Regions from separate parts of the Paenibacillus sp. FSL L8-0502 genome, predicted to be linked through region 2. Evidence: riboswitches for the same ligand, from Rfam matches in the RefSeq annotation. Region 2 holds a riboswitch; the other holds the start of a gene.

Region 1 (11,535 bases), 1.5 Mb from region 2:
TGTGCAGCAGATGAATGCCTGGGTGGGTGAGCTGGAAAACCCGCAAAGCTTAGACCAAGCGAGATCATTGATTGATGCTCATTTACCTGAAATTGACCGTTTGGTAGGTACGGAACTGGCTCGTCGCGGCATTGCCTATGATCATCAAGTGGAACTGGCGAGCGTACCTTTCCCGACGAAAATGTACGGTGGTCTTGTCTACCCGGCAGGGAATTATGAAGCGCTTCGGGTTACGCTGGGACAAGGAAAAGGTCAAAATTGGTGGTGCGTGCTGTTTCCTCCGCTGTGCTTTATTGATGCAGGCAGTGGGGAGGCAGCGGCACAAACGGTATCAGCAAAAACGGATCATGGAGATAGTCGGACGAATGCCACTGACAAGGAGCCGGAAGTGCGTTTTTTTCTGTGGGATGCACTTGCGGGACTGTGCAGCTGGGTGAGTGGCTTGTTTGCCTAAACGTTGAGGAGTGTAAGTTTCCCCATATGCTATAATGGAGCTTACGATAGATATACACATGGCAGGGCCAAATAAACTGATCTTTCAAAGTAGCCTTATAAGATCAAGCGAAATCACTGGCCTGTATACGACAATAAGATATGGGATGATCTGATATGAGTGATAAATCGAATCAAATGCAAGACTTGCGCGGAGATTTTGTGCAAAAGGAAAAATCGGAGCAAAAGCTGGACGAACAGGGGAATTGCGAGCTGAAGCAGGCATTGAAGTCTTCCCATACCCAATGGTGGGATGTCAGATGTTTGGTTCCTGTGAACAACACTGACGGGGGTGTTTCTGACGAAACTTCGGCTGAACAGACTCGGATCGCGGCGGAAAAAGGCATACGCGAGGCTGCTGTACTCCTCCAAGCTGGAGAGACGGTAGCCTTTCCTACGGAGACCGTGTACGGACTGGGAGCCGATGCTCGTAGTACAAAAGCGGTGGAGGCGGTATTCGCTGCCAAAGGACGCCCTTCCGATAACCCGCTCATAGTACATATTTCTGATGCTGATCAATTAGAGGGTATGGTAGCAAAAATAAACGATACAGCCCGGACGTTGATGAATATGTTCTGGCCGGGACCGCTGACTCTCGTATTGCCAGTGGTGCCGCAGGCACTGTCATCGCGTGTAACGGCCGGGCTGGACACGGTTGGTGTGCGTATGCCAGATCATCCGATAGCGCTGCGCTTGATCGCTGAAGCGGGTTGTCCGTTGGCTGCGCCAAGCGCCAATCGTTCGGGAAGACCCAGTCCCACCCTTGCACAGCATGTGCGGGAGGATCTGGAGGGCCGCATCGGCGGCATTTTAGACGGAGGTCCCACAGGTGTGGGGCTGGAGTCCACGGTGGTGCAGGCGGGTGACGACGGAACGGTCACCATCCTGCGCCCCGGCGGCGTGACGGCTGAGCAGCTCGCTGCAGTTGCTCGCGCCGTCGTGCTGGACCCGGCGCTGGCCGCTACGCCCGGGGAGGATGCCGACAGCCCGGCGCCGCGCTCGCCGGGCATGAAGTACACACACTACGCGCCGCGAGGCCGCTTGAGCGTGGTACAAGGCCCGTCGTCCGTTGAGGTGACGGGGTGGATTCGCGCTGCGCTGGCGGAGGCTTCCGCGCGCGGAGAGCGCACGGCAGTGCTCGCGTTCGACGAGCATACCGCCGGCTACGCCGGAGAACGCGTCTACACGCTGGGCAAGCTGGACGCGCTCCATGAGGCAGCGCAACGCCTGTACGGCGTGCTGCGTCGCTGCGACGAGGACGGCGTCACCTACATTTTGGCGGAATCCTGTCCGCCGAAAGGATTGGGAGACGCCGTTATGAACCGCCTGCTTAAAGCGGCAGGTCACCGAATCGTCCGCCTGTAGCTTCTGTCGAATCAGAGCCTCTTATATTAAATTTTCCTCCCTCCTCGTCTCGGTATTGGGTACTTTCAGTGCATGCTTGTACTGATTTGCCTCTTGTCCGCATAACGTGTACAAGAACAGACGGATAATGGAGGGATGGAGTATGCTGGCAGCCTCTGCCCATGCCGGGCAGGTTGTAACGATTCTGATCATGGCGGTAGCGCTAGGAATGGATGCGTTATCGCTGGGCGTAGGGATCGGCATGAAGGGGATACGCCTGCGAGACGTGCTGCGCATCAGCACTGTTATTGGCTTTTTTCACATTCTGATGCCATTGCTGGGAATTTTCACGGGCCATTATATGAGTTCTTTATTAGGTCATGTGACGACCTACTTCGCAGGGGGGCTACTCATCCTTTTAGGCGGGCATATGGTGTATAATTCCTTCAAAGGGGACGGCGTACAGGTATTGGATCATCGTTCGCCTTTAGGTCTTTTGCTGTTTGCACTTGGGGTGAGCGTGGATTCATTTTCTGTAGGAGTGTCACTGGGGATGTTCCAGAGTGATCTGGTGCTGTCTGTTCTGGCATTTGGTTTTTGCGGGGGAGCAATGGCGATGTTGGGCCTGCTGCTGGGTCGCAAGGTCAGCCGCAATCTAGGAGATTACGGGGAAGCAGTGGGCGGTGCCATTTTGCTGGCATTCGGCTTTATGTTTATGTTTTGATTTTAGCTCAGACAGTGTAAAATAAGTGCAGGGTTAAAGTAAGGGATTAGGATTATAGTAATCCTCTGTTTATATATTTTTTAACATACGGGGGGTGAAAACGTTGAAGAATATCTTATTTGTATGCACTGGGAATACCTGTCGTAGTCCAATGGCTGAAGGGATGCTGCGTAAGTTGGCTGCTGAGCATGGACTAGAACTGGAAGTGCGTTCTGCGGGAGTGGCAGCGATGGAAGGCACGCCGATATCCCGACATGCAGAGGCGGTTCTACGTGATCACGATATATCCGATCAGATCACTTCAACCCCTTTGAGCGACGGGCTTGCCGGGTGGGCACATCTGATCTTAACCTTGACGCAAGGACATAAACAGCACGTAATTCAGCGCTTTCCCCAAACGGCGGGCAAAGTATTTACGCTTAAGGAATATGTGGAGAACCGGGATGCGGTGTTGAATGATGTACAGGAGTTGGACGGTTTATATGCTTCACAGCAGTTGATGGCTTCACTTGGACAAGAGCTATCGGCGCAGGAGCGTGAACGAATGATTGAATTACACCAACGGATTCCGGGCTTTGATATTTCAGATCCGTTTGGCGGTTCACGAGAAGACTACGATGTCACAGCTGCGGAAATCCGCACGGCGCTGCATAAGCTGCTGGACAAGCTAAAGGCCTCTTCCGAATAAAATCGCTCTTACTCATCTATTTTGTACGGAATCTGTTGATTTTCGACGGTTAATCCGTTAAGATAAGGTGGAAAAATGAGAATCCGATGTAACTGGCGACAAAAGTGGGATTAACCACGATGGAGCATCGGATATACGGCCGGTCGCCTGGGCAAAAGAGCAATTCCACATAGGTGTGGACTGCTCTTTTTTCATATACAAGTTATGCCAGATGTTTAGCTGAGGGTTGATTCCTTCAAAGGTTCTTCCATTTTTTCTGCTCGAAATCTGAAACATCGGCTATAATATAGTGAGATTGTGATCAGGAGAGAGTGTGTTGAACTTGGGGCATGAGACCGTGCCTAGTCTCTGAGAGGCTGTTCAACCAAAGGAGGTTCCAATGGTGGGACAATTGGATCATGAGATTTCGCTAGAAGCACAGACCACTTCTGTTGTGCGGGAAATCGCAGAAGCAGCCAGTCTCAGGGCTGGTCGCCTGCTGGTTATCGGCGTTAGCACAAGTGAAGTGGCTGGAAGTCGAATTGGCACGGCGGGAGCGCTCGATGTGGCTCAACAACTGTTATCTGGAGTAGAGTCCGTTCGCAGGCAGTATGGCTTTGATGTAGCGTTTCAATGCTGTGAGCATTTGAACCGAGCGTTGGTCGTTGAACGGGCTGTACTGGAGCGACTGGGACTGATGGAGGTTGCGGCTGTTCCTGTTCGTACAGCAGGAGGCTCTATGGCTACCGTCGCCTATCGTTCTATGAGCGACGCGTGTTTGGCGGCGAACGTGCAGGCTCATGCCGGGATAGACATCGGCGAAACGCTGATTGGCATGCATCTGCGACCGATTGCTGTTCCGTTTCGCCCAAGCCTTCGCTGGATTGGCGAAGCACGTGTGACAGCGGCGTTCACCCGTCCTCCACTTATTGGCGGACAACGGGCGGTGTACAGTCTGGAGCAAGAAGTCGGCGGAAACTGCGATTAGCATTTGGCATGGCGGCATGTTTGTACTAATCGTTTTTGCAATGAGGATGAGGTACCCAACAGAGGAGCAGGCGTTAGCTTGTATACCCAACAATTGACTATGGAGAGGGAGTAATCAATCATGATGGAACACCTGCGTAAAAGTGACCCAGCAGTGATGGAAGCAATGGGACTTGAACTGAAACGACAACGCCACAATATCGAGCTAATCGCATCCGAGAACATTGTCAGTGAAGCAGTAATGGAAGCCATGGGCTCCGTGCTGACGAATAAATATGCTGAAGGTTACCCAAACAAACGCTACTATGGTGGCTGTGAGCATGTAGATATCGTTGAAGATATCGCACGTGACCGCGCAAAAGAACTGTTCGGCGCTGAGCATGCTAACGTGCAGCCTCACTCTGGAGCACAAGCCAACATGGCAGTGTATCTGGCAGCTCTCAAACCTGGAGATACTGTACTGGGTATGAATCTGGCGCATGGTGGCCATTTAACACACGGAAGTCCGGTTAACGCTTCCGGCTTGTTGTATAACTTTGCTGCCTATGGTGTCCGCGAAGACAACTTCCGCATCGACTACGATGAAGTGCGCAAGGCAGCCTTTAAGCACCGCCCTCGTCTGATTGTAGCTGGCGCGAGTGCATATCCGCGTACTATTGACTTTGAAGCTTTTGCTTCCATTGCCAATGATGTAGGTGCTTTGTTCATGGTGGATATGGCACATATCGCAGGTCTCGTGGCAGCGGGAATTCACCCAAGTCCAGTTCCGCATGCCCAATTTGTAACAACAACGACACACAAAACGCTGCGTGGTCCGCGTGGAGGTCTGATTCTGACTCGCAAAGCATGGGCGCAAGCGATTGATAAAGCTATTTTCCCTGGTACTCAAGGGGGGCCACTGATGCATGTGATCGCGTCCAAAGCGGTTGCTTTGGGTGAAGCGCTCCAGCCATCGTTCAAAACCTATGCGCAAAATGTAGTCCGCAACGCACAGGTGCTGGCTGAAACACTGTTGGCTGAGGGGATTAACATTGTATCCGGTGGTACGGATAACCATCTGATGCTGTTGGATACGCGCAATTTGAATATCACAGGTAAAGAAGCGGAGCATGTATTGGATTCCGTGGGCATCACGGTCAATAAAAATGCGATTCCTTTTGATCCGACCAGTCCATTCGTAACAAGCGGGATTCGTATTGGTACACCTGCTGCAACATCTCGTGGGATGGATGAAGAGGCTATGGTCAAAATCGGTAAAATCATTGCTGAAACCCTTAAAAACCCGAAAGATGATACTGTATTGTCCAAAGCAAGCCAAGCGGTTGGCGAGTTAACAGATAAGTTCCCGATTTATCCAGGAACTCAATACTAATTCATCGACAATCATAATCTTTATATTATAGGCTGTTTTCCTTCCGTAAGCCGGAGGAGAACAGCCTTTTTTTGCTTCCAAACGACTCGAAACTTACATTTTTGGGTAATAAGCGATTACAGTAAAGGTTTATGCGCGCTTTCCTTTATATCTACGACAAAGGAGTGATTACATTGAGTCAAAGAAAATCCGCGCAATTATTGCAGCAGCTCGTATTTGTGGGACCGATGGCGTTGTTTTTCGTCTTGATTATGGTCATTCCGTTCCTGCTGGGGCTGTATTATTCCATGACGAACTGGGATGGAGTATCTGAAAATATCCGATGGCTCGGGCTAGGGAATTACGTTCATATTTTTAGGGACGATCCAGATTTCCGTAATGCGTTCTGGTTTACGGTTCGGTTTACCGTATGTGGTGTCATTCTGACGAACCTGATTGGCTTTTTCCTAGCCTATGCACTTACCAAACCGTTGCGTACCCGTAATGCACTGCGAACTGTATTTTTTATGCCCAATATGATTGGCGGCTTGCTGCTCGGCTTCATCTGGCAATTTATATTTGTACGCGGCTTTTCTGCGGTAGGGGAGGCAACAGGGCTTTCCTTTTTTAAACTGCCGTGGCTGGGTGATGGGCCAACTGCTTTTTGGGCAACTGTCATTGTGTTTGTATGGCAATATGCAGGTTATCTCATGGTTATTTACATATCTTCGTTAAATAATGTACCGTCTGCTCTGATTGAATCGGCTCAAATTGACGGCGCGGGCCGAAGACAGATTTTGCGTCATATTGTAGTGCCACTTATTATGCCAGCGGTGACCGTCTGCTTGTTCCTAGCGATATCCTGGTCCTTTAAAGTATTTGAATTGAATTTGGCTCTCACAAAGGGGGGACCTTTCAAGTCGACAGAGTCTGTAGCGTTGGACATATATAATGAAGCGTTTACAAATAATCGACTTGGATTGGGAACTGCCAAGGCTATGATTTTCTTCGTGGTCGTTGCGATCATTACCAGCATTCAGGTGCGTCTCACGAAGAAAAAGGAGGTCGAAATGTAATGGAAAAAACGTCAAACTACCGTTTGGGCACATGGGTTGCTGAAATATTGCTTATTGTGATCGGGTTAATTTTTCTGGTTCCATTCTATTTTTTGCTCGTAAACTCCATTAAATCCTTTGGTGACATTTTGGCCCATTCCGCTTCGTGGCCGACAACCTTCCGTTTTGAAAACTATGCTAACGCCTGGAATAAAATAAACTTTCCCACAGCACTGGGGAATTCACTGATTGTCACGATCGTCAGTAATGCGCTTTTGCTGCTCATCAGCTCGATGGCCGCTTACCAGATGGTTCGGCATGACACTCCTTTTAATCGGTTTTTATTCGGTTTACTTGTGGCAGCAATGGTAGTTCCCTTTCAATCGATTATGTTGCCGCTTATGGAAGTGTCCAACGTATTGAGCTTAAACAATAGTATACCAGGACTGATCCTATGTTATCTGGGTTTTGGGGCGCCTTTATCCGTTTTTCTTTTTCATGGCTTTATTAAAACGGTACCTATTGAGATCGAGCAGGCGGCAAGGGTGGACGGTTCATCCCGGTACGGGGTGTTCTTTCGCATCGTTTGTCCACTCCTGCTGCCTATGTTCGTAACTGTGCTTATTTTGAATACCTTATGGATATGGAATGACTATCTGTTGCCTTCGCTCATTTTGAATGATCCTGAGCTGCGCACCATTCCGATTGCAGCCTATATGTTGTTTGGTCAGTACACCAAGCAATGGGACTTGGCGCTGCCAGCACTGGTGTTGGGGATCACGCCAATTGTTGTGTTTTTTCTGGTGATGCAAAAATACATCGTTTCTGGCATTGCAGCCGGTGCGGTCAAGGGCTGAAGGGAGGGATATCCGATGAAAAGAACAGCGTTACTTGTCATCTCCTTGATGGTGCTGCTCGCATGTACACTTGCAGGTTGCGGAAATACGAAGGCTCAACAGAGTGAAACGAAAACGATACACATTTATCAATTCAAAGTAGAGATTTCGGAACCGCTAAATAAGCTGAAGGCAGAATATGAAAAAGCGCACCCTGGCATCAAGTTGGATATCCAATCTGTCGGTGGTGGTACGGACTACGGTGCTTCGTTGAAGGCTAAATTCGCATCAGGCGATCAGCCGGACATTTTCACAAATGAGGGCTACCAGGACCGCGATACGTGGTTGGAGTACTTGGAGGATTTGTCGGATCAGCCATGGGTAAAGGATCTGGACGATTTCGCTCGTAAGCCGATGACGGTTAACGGTAAGATTTATGGACAGCCTATGAACCTAGAAGGATTTGGTTTTGTTTATAACAAGGATTTGTTCAAAAAAGCGGGCATAACCAAACTACCTCAGACGATAGATGAACTGGAGGAAGCGGCCAAGCGACTGAAAGCGGCAGGGATTATACCTTTTGCTAGCGGGTATGCGGAATGGTGGGTTCTGGGGAACCATTTTATCAATATTCCGTTTGCCAGACAGCCGAACCCGGAAAGTTATGTTGAGGATTTAAACAAAGGAACGGCTCGCATCCCCGGTAACCCGGTGTTCGATCAGTGGGTGAAGTTGCTTGACCTGACTATAAAATATGGGAACCGCAATCCGCTCACGACGGATTACAATACACAAGTGACGCTGTTTTCGACAGGTAAGGCTGCTATGATGCACCAGGGGAACTGGACGCAACCGCAAATAGATGGAATTAATCCTAACTTGAATTTGGGTATTCTGCCTGCGCCTATAGACAATGATCCCTCCACAGGAGGTAGACTCGCGGTGGGAGTAGCCTCGAACTGGGTGGTCAACAAAAATTCGCCTGTGAAGCAGGAGGCAAAAGAATTTCTCAATTGGTTGGTCACATCAGAAACAGGCAAGCATTATATCACCAAGGAGTTTAAGTTTGTTCCCGCCTTCAAAAGTATTACGTCCAGCGACGAGACGACAGGCGATCTAGGTGCAGAAATATCTCGGCATGTGAGGGAAGGCAAGATATGGAGTTGGAACTTCCAACGCTTTCCGAAGGGGCTGAATCAGGATTTAAGCAGCAGTATGCAAGCCTATATTGCAGGGGTTATCACAAAGGATGAAATGCTTCAGCAATTTCAGGGGGCATGGGACAATTTGAAGTATAGATAAAAGAATACCTCTGCATGAGGAGGCAAAGGCTATAGCTCGGGCAGGAAGTATAAAGCCTTCAGGCTTTGGCGGTCAAGGGCCGTCAGAGCCTTTTTGTTGTGTTTTTATGTGACGAAAGTCACACGTAAAGCGGTCCTATTCATTATTTTACATGTCATATCTTTCCCTTGACAAAAGGTTACGGTGGCAGGTGTTAAATCAATCAAGGGAATGTTATAATAAACAGGATTTACAGGCACGCATTGCATCTGTGCTTATTTGGTTTGTACAAATAGGTTACATAGATCCTTTCGACTCAGGATAGTTCGATATGCTGGTGCGAAAGAACGTGACGATAATACCGGAGGGAATATATTATGGCGAAACTGGTGGTTTGTGATCACCCTTTGATCCAACACAAACTTACATTTATCCGCGATGTGCGGACCAACACCAAGGATTTCCGCGAGCTGGTGGATGAAGTAGCAACATTGATGGCTTATGAAATTACACGGGATATCCCGCTGGAAAGCATTACGGTGCAGACACCGGTTGCTGAGACAGAAGGTAAAGTGATTTCCGGACGTATGCTGGGGCTTATTCCGATTCTGCGTGCAGGCTTGGGTATGCTGGATGGCGTAGTAAAACTGCTGCCTGCAGCAAAGGTGGGCCATGTGGGACTGTTCCGCGATCCTGAGACGCTGCAACCCGTAGAATACTATACGAAGCTGCCTACAGATGTAACTGAGCGCGAATTGATCGTGATTGATCCGATGCTTGCAACGGGTGGCTCTGCAATTGCGGCGATTGATGTGTTGAAAAAGAGAGGCTGCACTCAAATTAAAATGATGAATCTGATTGCTGCTCCTGAAGGAGTCAAAGCTGTGCAGGATGCACATCCTGATGTAGACATCTATGTCGCTGCACTGGACGAGCGTCTGGATGATCATGGATATATCATTCCGGGTCTTGGTGACGCGGGAGACCGCTTGTACGGAACCAAGTAGACTGCCTTTGGCAGTTCGGCAAAATCTATGGACGTTATACAGGTCCTTATTTTAAATAATGGAAGATCTGTGAAGCGGACATTTATTATGAAAAGGGGTTCAACAGAAAATGTCCAAAATCAAAGTGATGACAATTTTTGGTGTGCGTCCGGAAGCAATTAAGATGGCTCCTCTTATTTTGGAGCTTCAGCGTCACCCGGAGCATATCGAGTCCGTGGTATGCGTTACAGCTCAACATCGCCAGATGCTTGATCAGGTTCTGGAAGTTTTCAATATTCACCCTGATTATGATCTGGACGTAATGAAGGATCGCCAGACACTGAATGAAATCTCCATGCGGGTACTTCAAGGTCTGGAACCTGTATTGCGTGAGGCCAAGCCCGATATCGTGTTGGTTCACGGTGATACACTGACGACTTTCCTCGCCAGCTATGCAGCCTTTATGCAGCAGATTGAAGTAGGGCATGTGGAAGCGGGTTTGCGAACGTGGAACAAGCTTTCTCCATATCCTGAAGAAATGAACCGTCAGCTCACAGGCGTGCTGTCTGATCTGCATTTCTCGCCTACTTCTTTATCGGCTGGAAATTTGCGGAAGGAAAACAAGCCTGAATCGCGAATATATGTTACAGGCAATACAGTAACTGACGTATTTCAGTATACGGTTCGCCAGGATTACGAGCACCCTGTACTGGAGTGGGCTCAGGGCAAACGCCTGATTCTTATGACAGCACATCGCCGGGAATCCCAAGGGGAACCGCATCGTCAGATTTTTAATGCGGTTAAGCGAATTGCGGATGAGTTTGAGGATATCGCTATTGTTTATCCGGTTCATCCGAGTCCGGCTGTGAAGGAACCTGCATTTGAGATTTTAGGCAACCATCCGCGTATTAAGCTGATTGATCCGCTGGATGTCGTGGATCTGCACAATTTTTACCCACATACACATCTGATCCTTACGGATTCCGGTGGGCTTCAGGAAGAAGCGCCTTCGTTCGGAGTACCTGTTCTGGTGCTGCGTGATACGACTGAAAGACCGGAAGGAATTGAAGCGGGCACCTTGGAACTGGTGGGTACGAACGAAGAGAACGTGTACAATCGGACCAAGGCACTTTTGACAGATTCCGCGTTGTACGATTCTATGAGTCAGGCAGCGAATCCTTACGGCGATGGAAAAGCATCAGTAAGAATTGTCAATGCGATTTTGCACCATTATGGCGTTCAATCCGAACGTCCTGAAGAATTTCACACAATGTTCACAAAAGGTGTTCGTCCGATATAATTATTCTTTACAAGGCAAGCATACAGTTAAACTGTACGGTTACCAAGGGATACAGCAATTTAAGATGCTTTGTCGTTTGATTTTATACTTTAGGGCGCTAAAATATCTCAATTGACAAAGCATCTTATATTTAAGTAAAATGGACTGGAATTGCAGGGGTGACATGGAAAAGTGGTCAAACCTTCCAAGCAAAACAACAACCGAAATAACACCGGAAATGCCTTCAAGGCAATTGGATTGGTGAGCGCGATCGGCATTGATTTGGCGATATGCACACTGGGTGGTTTCTATGCCGGAAATTGGCTCGATGCCAAACTTGGTGGCTCCGGAATTTGGATTGGCGTAAGCGTTCTCGCAGGCTTGGTTGTAGGCGCATTAAGTATTGCCCTTGTGATCGGAAAGGTATTGAGGGATAACCATGAATGAGATGACCCGTATGCAAAAAATGTTATGGATCGTAGCGCTTGGTATTATGGCTCTGTGTTTCCTGGTCTCCGCCTTCATGCCCCAAC
Region 2 (11,535 bases):
GTGTGGGTATGAAACCGCTGGAAGGCAAAAGTGTAATTGAGGATGTGTCCATGCTTCGTTCCGATCTGATTGTAACCGATGTAGTATACAGCCCAGCTAAATCCAAGCTGATGGAACAAGCTGAATCCGTAGGTGCAACCGCCATTAACGGTCTGGGCATGATGCTGTGGCAGGGCGCATTAGCCTTCGAACTGTGGACAGGCCAAGAGATGCCAGTCGCTTATATTAAAGAACAGCTTTTTGCTGATCAACTGTAAGATTTAGAGCTGCTCAACAAGCACATCAAGCCATGAGTTCCTTCTATTATATACGCATATATGTACTTTAAATATGATGCTCGGCGAATGAACACTTCTGCCGGGCATCGTCTTTTTTATGGGTACAGCCCCGTTCTTCCTTCTCTTTTCATTAATCCTTATACGGGTCAAACTCATTGGCCCCAGCCATGCATACCCCGATTGGCTTCAGCACATGCATAACTTCCACGGTCTCGGAATGAGCGTCCAGTACCTCGCGCAGTTTGCGGTAGACGAACGGACTTTCGTCTGTACCTGCTCCGCGCAGCTCGACACCGTAGTTCCGAACAGCCTCCTTCATCTGTACATCCGTGATTTGTCCACCACTCCGTGTGCGGGTTTTCCAATTCATTTTACCGGCTGCCTGGGTACGACTCATAATACGACCTGCGCCATGGACTGTACTATAGTAGGAATCCCGATTTTCTACCGAATCTTTCCCACGCACAATCACCGAGATATCGCCCATGCTTCCTCCAATAAAGCCCATTTGGCCAGGGGCCGAGGGGGTTGCGCCTTTGCGGACTACAATGGTGTCGCGTCCATCATGCTGTTCCTTCCACGCGTAATTATGGTGGTTATGCACCGTAAAATCCGCTTCGGTCCCCATAATACCAAGCACTTGTTCTATCACATAGTCACGTCCCGCATACGCATAGCGTCCGGCAAGGCGCATCGCACGGTAGTACATGTCTCCCAGCTCACTGTTCATATCCAGCAGTACAGGCGGCTGATCCATATGTTCTCCCGGCGCCTTTCCGAGAAACTCCCGTCCTGCAGCCAAATTTAGAAACCCGCTTGCTGTTTTGTGCCCAAAGCCTCGGCTGCCGAAATGATTGGCAATCCAGACCTGTCCTGTCGCTTCCTCCACAAATACATCAACAAAGTGATTACCACTCCCTACTGTACCCAGCTGTTCCCTCGCCAAGGACTTCAGTTTGTCATGTTCTTGTTTCCCAATCGCCGCATATACTGCCCAATCCGGGTCATCGAACAGCTCATGGTCTACCTGAATTGCATTCACACGGCCTACGCCAAACGAAATATGACGTGCAATCTCATCCATCACGGCTGAAATACGTGGCATAATATCTGCGGCAAACAGCTTGGATCTTACCGCCTTATTCCCGCAGCCGATATCATACCCTACACCTGAAGGTGAAATTTGTCCGTCATACACCATCACACCGCCAATCGGCTGACTGTAGCCTTTATGATGATCTGCCATCAGTAGCGCCTGAATCACATTACCATTTTCGGCACATGTGCGGGCTTGAGATAGTGCTCCCGGGTCAGGTGATCCCCATACGCGTACTCCATTGATTTCTTGATAAGCCATCGCTTTATCCCTCCATATTTTGCAAGAAAATTTCTATATGTAAAATTGACTACTTTTGAACTTTGGATCTCTTAATAGCATTATGTACGGTTTACCCGCTTCCGAACAGGGCGTAAGTATTACAAGCACAACATCAGACGTCTCTATAAGAAAGTCCCTATAAGAAAATGAAAAAGGATATCCATGCAGCCGACCAGACTGTAGGATATCCTTTTATGATTATTTAGAAACCATTAATCAATTTTACTGATATTTTTTGATGATTCCGAATTGATCCACAATAAAAGGTTTGGCATCATTTTTGTTTTGATCAATTTCGTACGTTACGGCTGTAAGTTTATTTTCGTCTACGGTGATGCCAACAAAATTCTGTACCTGTCCTCGTACAGGTCTACGATTGTCACTCGGATCCGGGCCATATACTGCCGCATGATTCTCTTCAGCTAGTTCAAAGAGATTATAGTACTTATCTCCAAGTTTTTCACTCGGGTTCTTGTAGTAGACTTTGGGGCCAGCAGTTGCTGGGATGACATAGATACTTCCATCCGGATTCACACTATATTCAATCGTCTTTTCATTTAATCTATCTTTTAATTTGGTTGGCGTTGTTGCTTTACCCTCTTGGTTGATTGGCTTCGTACGAGCGTAAATATGATCGTGCCCCTGCACGACAAAGTCGATATCAAGTTTGTCCATGAGTGGAGCGATTTGGTTACGAACTCCATTGTTATCCATGATGTCAGAATCTGTTGCATGATTAGAGGTAGTGTAGGGACCTTTGTGAATGTTAACAATGATCCACTTTGCACCTGCCCTTTTGGCTGCCGCAGCATCTTTCTTTAACCATTCAACTTGATCTTCAGAAAAATTGGCATATTTCTCTGAGTCCTCATTGGAGTTCAGTACGATAAAGTGAGCATAGCTGTAATCAAAGGAGTAGTACGCTCCTGTTTTAGTAGCAGAACCAGCTGGTTGATTAATATTAAAGTGATCATAAAAAGCGTAGTTCTCATCCTCATGATTACCTGCTGAAGGAACAATGGTTGTATTCAAAAGACTTTTTTGTGAATGTCCCAACAACCAGTCCCACTGCTCTTCTTTGGTACCGGTGTCTACGATATCTCCGTTGTGGACTACAAACTGAGCATTACCTACAGTTTGAAGTGCTTTTTCGAGCGTCTGTGAAGACAATATGGCTTCATCTTCGCTTTTCGCTTGTGTATCAGCTAAATCAATGAAGGTAAATTCGCCGCTCTTAGGAGCCGTTTGAAACGTACCTGTTTCGCTCCATATCCCGCGCGCTGCATCACCCACACGATAATAATAAGCTGTGTCCGCTTGAAGACCTGTAGCTACAGCTTTATGGACAAGCTCTTCTGGAGAATTGGTCGATGGAGAAGAAGTCCCTTCAAATGTAAGAGCACTCGTAAAATCAGCTTCAGAAGCCGTTTTCTTGATTACTTGAACAGTGCTCTTCGTGGAAAGTTTTGAAGTATACCAGGTAAATCCTTTGGAACCTTTTGTGTCTCCATAAAATGTAGCTGTAACTTTACTAATACCATGATCTGTATTCCCTGATGACTCAGCATGGACAGGCAAGGCTGACATGCCCGTAATCAAACCTAGTGCAAGAGCAACAGACATAGATGTTGCTGACCATTTTTGAAACTTCTCAAACATGTGTACACTCCTCTGTGTAGTTAATATGTAAAAGTTATAAATATGATCATATCAATCAAATGTTAATACGTTGTTTTAGGAAATATAGTAATTTGTAAAAACGAGGTGTTAAGTGACCTAGCGATTGAGGAGAAGGATAACTGCTTTACCCTTTTAGGGCTACAAAGCCAAATAAGGCTAACCGTATATTTGCAAAGTTTGCAAAATCGGCAGCCCTTTGTGCATTGCAATTTCGATCATTCCACTGACTAATGTGCAGAAGTATTTTTCAAATCTGCTTCATAACGAAGGCCGAATTGTTGTCTTGCCTCCTCCATCACTTCAGCGACTGTAAGTGAACACTCCAAAGAGTTAATGGAACTGTTGCGTTCACCAATCTTGATCAGATCTATAAATTCCTGAATTTCATAATACATGGGCTCACGCGTCTGAGCTTTGGTCAGATCCTCAATCGTGCCGTCCCGATAATGAATTTTCACCTCATAGGGCTGACTGATTTTGTCGATCACCATCGTTCCATTCTCACCCTGAATTTCAGCAGGCAGATAGGAATCTGTAATTTTGGAATACATGACGATAGCATCCATATCAGGATACTTCATCACGATACTGCCCTCGCCATCGACACCAGAGGATAAAAGCACACCAACCGCCCGAACCTCCTCAGGTTTGCCGAACAAAGTCACCATAGGATACAAACAATACACGCCAAGGTCCATCAGGGAACCATTGGAAAAGGCCGGGTTAAACGCATTCAATACCTTACCTTGCTTAAAAGCATCAAAGCGGGAGGAGTATTGACAGTAGCTTGCAAAATAACGCCGAACCCGGCCTATTTTATACATATGATCCTTTATTATTTTAAAGTTAGGCATAAGTGTGGATTTAACGGCCTCCATCAGCAGAACATCGTTGTTGCGCGCGGCTTCGATCATACTCTTCACCTCTGCTGCATTAGACGCAAAAGGTTTCTCACACAACACGTGCTTTCCGTGATTCATACATAAGATCGCCTGCTCCGCATGTAAGGAATTGGGGCTGGCAATATATACGGCATCGACCTGGTCACTTGCGGCCATTTGCGCCAGGTCTGTAAAAACCTCCGGCTGGCTGTTATATTTGTCAGCAAAAGCTTTGCCCTTATCCTCTGTGCGTGAGTATACCGCCGTCAGGGAAAATTCGTCCGTCTCCATCGCAGCTTGAATAAACCTCTCTGTTATCCAGTTGGTTCCAACAATACCAAAACGCATCACAGTATCCCATCCTTCCCGTGAGTCATTACAATTCATATGTACCTATTCTCGCATTCCAGCCTAAACTTGTCCACTATACCGTTAGTCATATCTCGTGCTTCAACATGTTTATTCGACAAAAAAAGACTGCGGTCTATCAGCTTAATTTATACTGATTGTACCACAGTCCCTGTCAGTTATTTGGGGTTATATCTCTATTTTTTTGATATTACTTTTCCTACTTCTTCCAAAATAGCATCCATGGAAGCAGGGTCATGTACATCATACTCATCAATGTTCAGACGCAGTACAGGACAGGCATCAAATTCGTTGATCCAATTGGAATATCTGCGATGCATTTGCTCCCAATAAGAACGCTCGGTCTGGATCTCCATCTCGCGACCGCGCTCCTCAATCCGACTCAGAATGGAGGGCAAACTGCCTTCCAGATAGATCAGCACATCAGGGTGAGGGAAAAACGGTGTCATCACCATCGCCTCAAACAGGCTAGTATACGTTTCATAATCGGTAGGATTCATCGTTCCCTGATCGGCATGCATTTTCGCAAAAATGCCTGTATCCTCATAAATAGAACGATCCTGCACAAAGCCTCCACCAGACAGGAAAATATTCTTTTGTTCCTTGAAGCGCTCCGCGAGAAAATAAATTTGCAAATGAAAGCTCCATCTTTCGAAATCGTGATAAAATTTCTCCAGATAGGGATTATGATCGACCTGCTCCAAAGAGGTTTTAAAACCAAGGCGTCCGGCCAAAGCACCGGTCAACGTGGATTTACCTACACCCACTGTGCCCGCTACCGTAATCAAGGCATTTGCAGGAATGTTGTAATTATTCACTATATAAGCTCCTTTACATCGGAAACAATTTGTTTAAATTGTGCCTGATTTTCTACAAAATCAATTTCATTCCCGTTCACGGTCAATATACGAGGGGAAGGGGACTGTTCAGCGAGAAACTGCATGCCTTTATCATAATCTATGATCAATTGCTCCAGATAGGCAGGGTCCATCTCCTGTTCAAAAGAGCGTGCACGCTTGCGAATTCTCCCCAGCAAGGTATCCAAATCTGCTTTGATATAAATGATAATGTCCGGCTTAGGCATATCATCTGTGAGCAAATGATAGATTTGACGATATTTTTCGAGCTTCACACCCTTAAGCGTACGTTCAGCAAAAATCAAATTCTTGTAGATATGATAATCAGAAATAACAGGCTGAGCTTTCTCGATATATTGCAGACCAGTATCCTCCAACTGCTTATACCGATTGCAGAGGAAGAACATTTCCAACTGGAAACTCCACTCATCTATATTCTGATAAAATTTATCGAGAAATGGGTTCTCCTCGACAATCTCTTTGATTATCGGCCAATGTAGCTCGGTTGAAAGCATCGAAGCTAACGTCGTTTTGCCTGCTCCGATGGGCCCTTCAACGGCTATAAATGGGGCTTGTTTCATGCGGTTCTGCTCCTCCTTGTACTCCAGTCCATCCTGTGGACAACTATCCTATTGTATCACAAGGTAGTACGCTAAAGGCATGCCAAATCTATGGATAAAACAAAAAAACAGAGCGCTATATTTTGCTTCATAGCGTCTCTGTTTCTCATTTAAACCAACCTTTTTCATTAAAACGTGTAATCGCTTCGATCCGGTTACTGACACCCAACTTATCGAGAATGACTGAAATATAATTGCGCACCGTCCCTGTCGTTAAATACAGTTCACCAGCAATCTCTTTTGTGTTCTTTCCGTCAGCGATGAGCGCCAAGACGGTCTTTTCACGCTCTGTTAGCGGGTTGACTTCGGCATAAGCATCATCGACCAGTTCCGGAGCATAGATACGCCGACCTGCCATAATACTGCGAATGGAGGAAGCCAGCTCTTCACTGGGACTGTCCTTGAGTAGATAACCGTGTGTCCCCGCCTTGATCGCTCGTTCAAAATACCCCGGGCGGGCAAACGTAGTTAAAATCAGCATCTTGCAGTTCAAGCCTTTGAGTTCTTCAGCCGCATCCAATCCGCTCTTTATTGGCATTTCGATGTCCATAATGCATATATCCGGTTGATGCAGCTTCACCAGTTCTATAGCTTCTTCCCCGTTGCTTGCTTTTCCGACTACTTTCATGTCCTCTTCCAAGTCTAGCAGAGAAGCTAGAGCACCCAGCAGCATACGCTGGTCTTCTGCAATGACAATTCGAATCATGGCCCCACCTCCTCGTTCGGCTTTTCAGGGATATTGGGCACTTTAATGACCAAGGTCGTTCCCTGATCTGAACGCAGCTCCATACATCCGTTCACGAATTCGAGCCTTTCCTTCATACCTTGCAGGCCGTTTCCACGAAGGGTTCCATTTTCTCTCGTAATACCGACTCCATTATCCTGAATCCGAAGAGTTAATTCCTTACGAGACGGCTCAATCGTGATGGAGCAAGCGGTAGCTCCACTGTGTTTCACTACATTGGTTACGGCTTCCTTCATACACATGCTAAGAACATTTTCATTCATTAATGATGTATGCTCCAGCTTCGGGTCTCCCTCTAGAGTTAATTCAATGTGAGCAGCCTTTAAAATCTGCCGAATACGTAGCAGCTCATCCTCTAGTCGCATACCGCGCATTTGAGTAACCATTTCCCGTACCTCTTTTAACGCGCTTCTTGCCGTGAGACGAACATCGTTAATTTCGACATGCGCCCGCTCCGGGTACTGATCCATCAGTTTGCCCGCCAAATCGCTCTTCAGCCCAATGAGTGACAACTTCTGACCTAAGGTATCGTGCAGGTCACGCGCAATTCTTTGCCGTTCCTCCAGCTTAATCAATTCCGATATTTTCTTATTGGCATCCTCCAATTGAACTTGGAGCCGATCGCTTTTGTTGCGATTAAAATTCGTAATCGGAAGGAGAATCACACCGATCAGATTAAGCAGGATAAAAGGAATCTGTTTAATAAAAACGGGATTCTGAGAAACAAAACCATAATTGATCAATCCAATCGTAATAACCATTAAAATAATATACAGCGTCGTAAATGCAGCCTTACTTTTAATATTACCGATCAAATAGGCGATAAATATGGAAAAGTACATATAGCTGAACAGCAGTGTCATGGTAATCGATATGGCAATCTGTACACTGGTCCAAAAGTATATGAGCCAGCCTTTTGAGACAAAAGCCAGTACATAACATGCAAAGAATACCAAAATAATAGCAGTACCCAAAATAATATGACCTGTAGATGAAGAGCTAAAGTAGTAAAAGGGCAGGATGTAAAAGACGACCCAAACATAAGGGCTAAGCCCTGTATTTCTTTGGAAGATCTGATACCATTTTTGCATCCTGCCCACCCTCTTCTACTTCACATGACTTATATTCCTTATCTTATCATACCAGGTTTTGTTCAACGTTATTTTCTTTCTGTGCCTACAACAGGTGTAGGCATGGGTTTCGTAACTGCAACACGTTTGCTGAGGAGCGGCTTCACTTGTTTAAAGGTCAAAAAGGTTTTCGTATTTTCATCCCAAAGTCGGAACTTCAACGATTGCAGACTGCTACTCACTGTGATCGTGGTCGCCTTTTGAAGTAACGGTGTCGCTTCATGTGCTTTTTCCAAATTATAATTTGGAACTTTGGGACTCAGGTGATGAACGTGATGAAATCCGATATTGCCCGTAATCCATTGCAATACTTTAGGAAGCTTGTAGTAAGAACTGCCTTCTACGGCTGCATTAATATAACTCCACTCTTCATCGTGCTCGAAATAAGAATCCTCAAATTGGTGTTGTACATAGAATAGCCAGATTCCCAACATACCGGATACAAAAAAGATAGGTGCCTGTACGAGAAGGAAGGCCTGCCATCCAATAGCCCAGCACAACAGTGCATACAATGCAACGATGGATATATTCGTCACATGAGTGTTCATTTTTTCCTTGCGTTTGGCTGTCTTGATATTAAAGCGATAGGAAATCAAAAAAGTATAGATCGGACCTAGTCCGAACATAACCCAAGGATTTCGGTATATGCGATAGGCCAACCGTGTCCATGTGGAAGCCTCTGTGTACTCTTCTACCGTAAGCACCCACATGTCACCTGTGCCTCTTTTATCCAGATTACTGCTGGTTGCATGGTGGATCGCGTGACTATTTTTCCATTGGTGATAAGGGCAGAGCGTAATAATACCTGTAATCGTTCCCACAATGTCGTTCAGCTTGCGGCTTTTGAAGAAGGATTGATGACCACAATCATGAAAAATAATAAACGTCCGTACCACAAACCCCGATGCAACAATGGCAATGGGAAGCGTCAGCCAGTACGAAACCGACAGGCTAAGATAAGCAGCATACCACAATAGGATCAGTGGACCCAAGGTATTGATAAGTTGCAGAACGCTGGATTTCGTGTTTATTTTCTCGTAGGGAGCCATATTTTTTTTCAATTGGGCTAATGGGAGTTGTGTCATACTCATTATGATCCTCCTTAAAGATGACGCCTATACCTTGATCCTGTTAGGCGTACATGTTGATCTAATCTCAGTATAAGGAGAACGCTCTAGGCGCTGTAGTCATAAACGTCAGTTCGTGTATATGACATTTGTCATATAGACAAGTAACATAACCCGTTTTCCAAATGTTCGCGGGTTTCTTTTCTGATGATTGTTTGTTAAAATATAAGGTATAATAACGCTGTATGTGACTGGCGAAGTCAGTGGAATGAACCACGAGGGAGCATACAAAAAAAGCGTACCGTTCGCCTGGGAGAAGTATTTGCAGAGGATTCGTCTGTCTTGACGACCTTGTGCAAATACTTTTTTTCGTTTTACAAGACCATGACACCCTGTTGATTCCATTATGCAATAAATTCAGAGGAGGCTCGGACTATGGCTATTATCATGAAATCCAAAGAAGCAGCTGAGCAAGTATATGCAACGATCCGTTCACAGGTAGAAGAAATGAAGCAGCAAGGACACCGTCCCCATCTGGCAACCCTATTGGTAGAAGGTGATCCGGCATCTGCATACTATGCACGGACCAAGCAAAAAATAGCGGAGAAGCTGGGCATCTCATTTCATCTCCATACGTTTGATCGTCATGTTAGCGAAACCGAGCTACTGCACCTGATCGGCAGTCTGAACGATGCATCCCATGTACATGGCATTATGCTGGAACTGCCGCTTCCCCAACATCTTTCCGCCTCCGTTATTAAACAATCCATTGCCCCCTACAAGGATATTGATGGGATTACACCCGATAACAAGCTGGCTACTGTAACAGGTGACGCCGGACTATATCCCGCAACACCTCAAGCCTGTATCGAGCTGCTCAAGCATTACGGTCACACATTGGCAGGCAAAAATGTCACGCTCGTGGGCATCGGACAGACAGTGGGACTTCCCCTTTTCCACATGTTGCAAAGAGAAAACGCCACCGTTACCGCCTGTCATGCAGGTACGCGTGATATTGCAGAGCATCTGAGCCATGCAGACATTGCCTTCGTGGCAGTCGGATGCCCTGATGTGATTACGCAAGATATGGTTCATCCCGGTCTGATTTTGGTAGATGCGGGAATTAATGAGACGCTAGAGGGAAAAATAGTGGGAGATGCCGCTTTAGACGTGGGGGAAAAAGTACATGCTATTTCTCCGGTTCCCGGCGGTGTTGGCACCTTAACGACTGCGATTTTGTACAAAAATTTGCTTAAAGCGATACATCTGCAACACTACTCCAGAGAGGTGGTTTACTCATGAGTGAACTGTCGTGGAATCATTCCATCGGACATTTTCTGAAAGAGGCTGCAAGTGCAGCTCCTACCCCTGGCGGAGGAAGTGTATCCGCACTGGCTGCGGCACTAGGCGCGGCTATGACCTCCATGACCGCCAACCTTTCACAAGGAGAAAAATACGCGCACATCCATGAACAAATCACGGACGTCATTAGCAGCATGGAAAGATTGTCTACACATTGTGAGGAATTAATGGTCGCAGACATCCAATCCTTTGAACAGTATATGACTGCCCTGCGTTTGCCCAAGGAAACAGACGAAGAAAAGCGCTATCGTACCCATTCCTTACAGACAGCGGTGATCGCTGCCATTGAGGTACCCATGCGCCTGCTGGAAGTATGCCGAGACGGATTGTCGCAAGCCTATAACATTGTGGAAGTGTCCAATAAAAATGTGATTTCGGATCTTGGCATCGGCGCGATCCTGTTCGAAGCCGCCGCTCAATCTGCCCTGCTTACCGTCGACATTAACCTTGCTTCGCTGAAAGATTTGGATGTCAAACAATCCTACGAAGCTAAAACAGCCGCACTCCTCCGTGAAATCGGACAAATCAAAGAACAAACCTTATTGATGGTGCGCAGCCGAATAACGGGCTGACCATTGGAAGAACCCGTCCCAAGTCATATTCTGCTTCCATGCTCAAAAAATAGCCTCTCAAACCCGCCTCTGCTCGTGGGTTTGGAGGCTATTTTATTGGAATCCAACGATTTGTGGAAAACTTTTCTATATATTCTTCGTCTATTGATAAGGAGATATTCCCCAAGTCGTTATTTAACCTTATATACATTGATGAAGAAATGAGGAAAAACGCATGAAAAGACGTACTCTGTTAATCAGTATGATCACGCTGTTATTGTTCAGCTCCAGTGCATGGGCGGCCGGTGATGAATCGGCGTCCCGTATTCGTTCATATGATTCCGGGAGTCTGATTCAATCCGATGGAAGCTTGTGGTTATGGGGCTATAATCAATCCGTACCGACTCGTGTAGAGGATAAGCCAAACGTTGTAAGAACATTTTCGAATATAATCCAGGAAGGCGATCTGATATTTACCTTACAAGATCATTCCGCCTGGTATGTGCCAAGAAACAACATTTCTGAATCCGTGAAATTCATTTCTCTGGAAGGACTACCAAACATCATAAACGTGCGTATTATGAATGATCATGTGCTCGCCCTAAACGCCGAAGGAA

What was found. A riboswitch is a leader RNA that binds a small molecule or an ion and turns the genes downstream of it on or off. The one in region 2 is predicted to bind ZMP and ZTP.
Region 1: linked by a shared signal. The riboswitch ahead of NSQ57_RS23035 (TIGR01440 family protein) and the one ahead of NSQ57_RS04540 (bifunctional 5,10-methylenetetrahydrofolate dehydrogenase/5,10-methenyltetrahydrofolate cyclohydrolase) in region 2 are both predicted to bind ZMP and ZTP.

The regions. Positions count from the first base shown of each region.
Region 1 covers NZ_CP151958.1:5,272,319-5,283,853, reverse strand. The annotation lists gene spoIIR (stage II sporulation protein R) at 1-454, shown strand, start outside; gene NSQ57_RS23050 (L-threonylcarbamoyladenylate synthase) at 610-1,857, shown strand; gene NSQ57_RS23045 (manganese efflux pump) at 2,000-2,560, shown strand; gene NSQ57_RS23040 (low molecular weight protein arginine phosphatase) at 2,664-3,248, shown strand; ZMP/ZTP riboswitch at 3,327-3,408, shown strand; gene NSQ57_RS23035 (TIGR01440 family protein) at 3,628-4,215, shown strand; gene glyA (serine hydroxymethyltransferase) at 4,336-5,586, shown strand; gene NSQ57_RS23025 (sugar ABC transporter permease) at 5,760-6,641, shown strand; gene NSQ57_RS23020 (carbohydrate ABC transporter permease) at 6,641-7,477, shown strand; gene NSQ57_RS23015 (ABC transporter substrate-binding protein) at 7,493-8,758, shown strand; gene upp (uracil phosphoribosyltransferase) at 9,115-9,744, shown strand; gene wecB (UDP-N-acetylglucosamine 2-epimerase (non-hydrolyzing)) at 9,854-11,023, shown strand; gene NSQ57_RS23000 (AtpZ/AtpI family protein) at 11,195-11,449, shown strand; gene NSQ57_RS22995 (ATP synthase subunit I) at 11,442-11,535, shown strand, end outside.
Region 2 covers NZ_CP151958.1:1,011,308-1,022,842, reverse strand. The annotation lists gene NSQ57_RS04585 (shikimate dehydrogenase) at 1-257, shown strand, start outside; gene NSQ57_RS04580 (RtcB family protein) at 409-1,635, opposite strand; gene NSQ57_RS04575 (metallophosphoesterase family protein) at 1,879-3,315, opposite strand; gene NSQ57_RS04570 (Gfo/Idh/MocA family oxidoreductase) at 3,564-4,565, opposite strand; gene NSQ57_RS04565 (deoxynucleoside kinase) at 4,763-5,404, opposite strand; gene NSQ57_RS04560 (deoxynucleoside kinase) at 5,404-6,024, opposite strand; gene NSQ57_RS04555 (response regulator transcription factor) at 6,170-6,769, opposite strand; gene NSQ57_RS04550 (sensor histidine kinase) at 6,766-7,899, opposite strand; gene NSQ57_RS04545 (fatty acid desaturase) at 7,968-9,029, opposite strand; ZMP/ZTP riboswitch at 9,243-9,327, shown strand; gene NSQ57_RS04540 (bifunctional 5,10-methylenetetrahydrofolate dehydrogenase/5,10-methenyltetrahydrofolate cyclohydrolase) at 9,441-10,307, shown strand; gene NSQ57_RS04535 (cyclodeaminase/cyclohydrolase family protein) at 10,304-10,939, shown strand; gene NSQ57_RS04530 (stalk domain-containing protein) at 11,154-11,535, shown strand, end outside.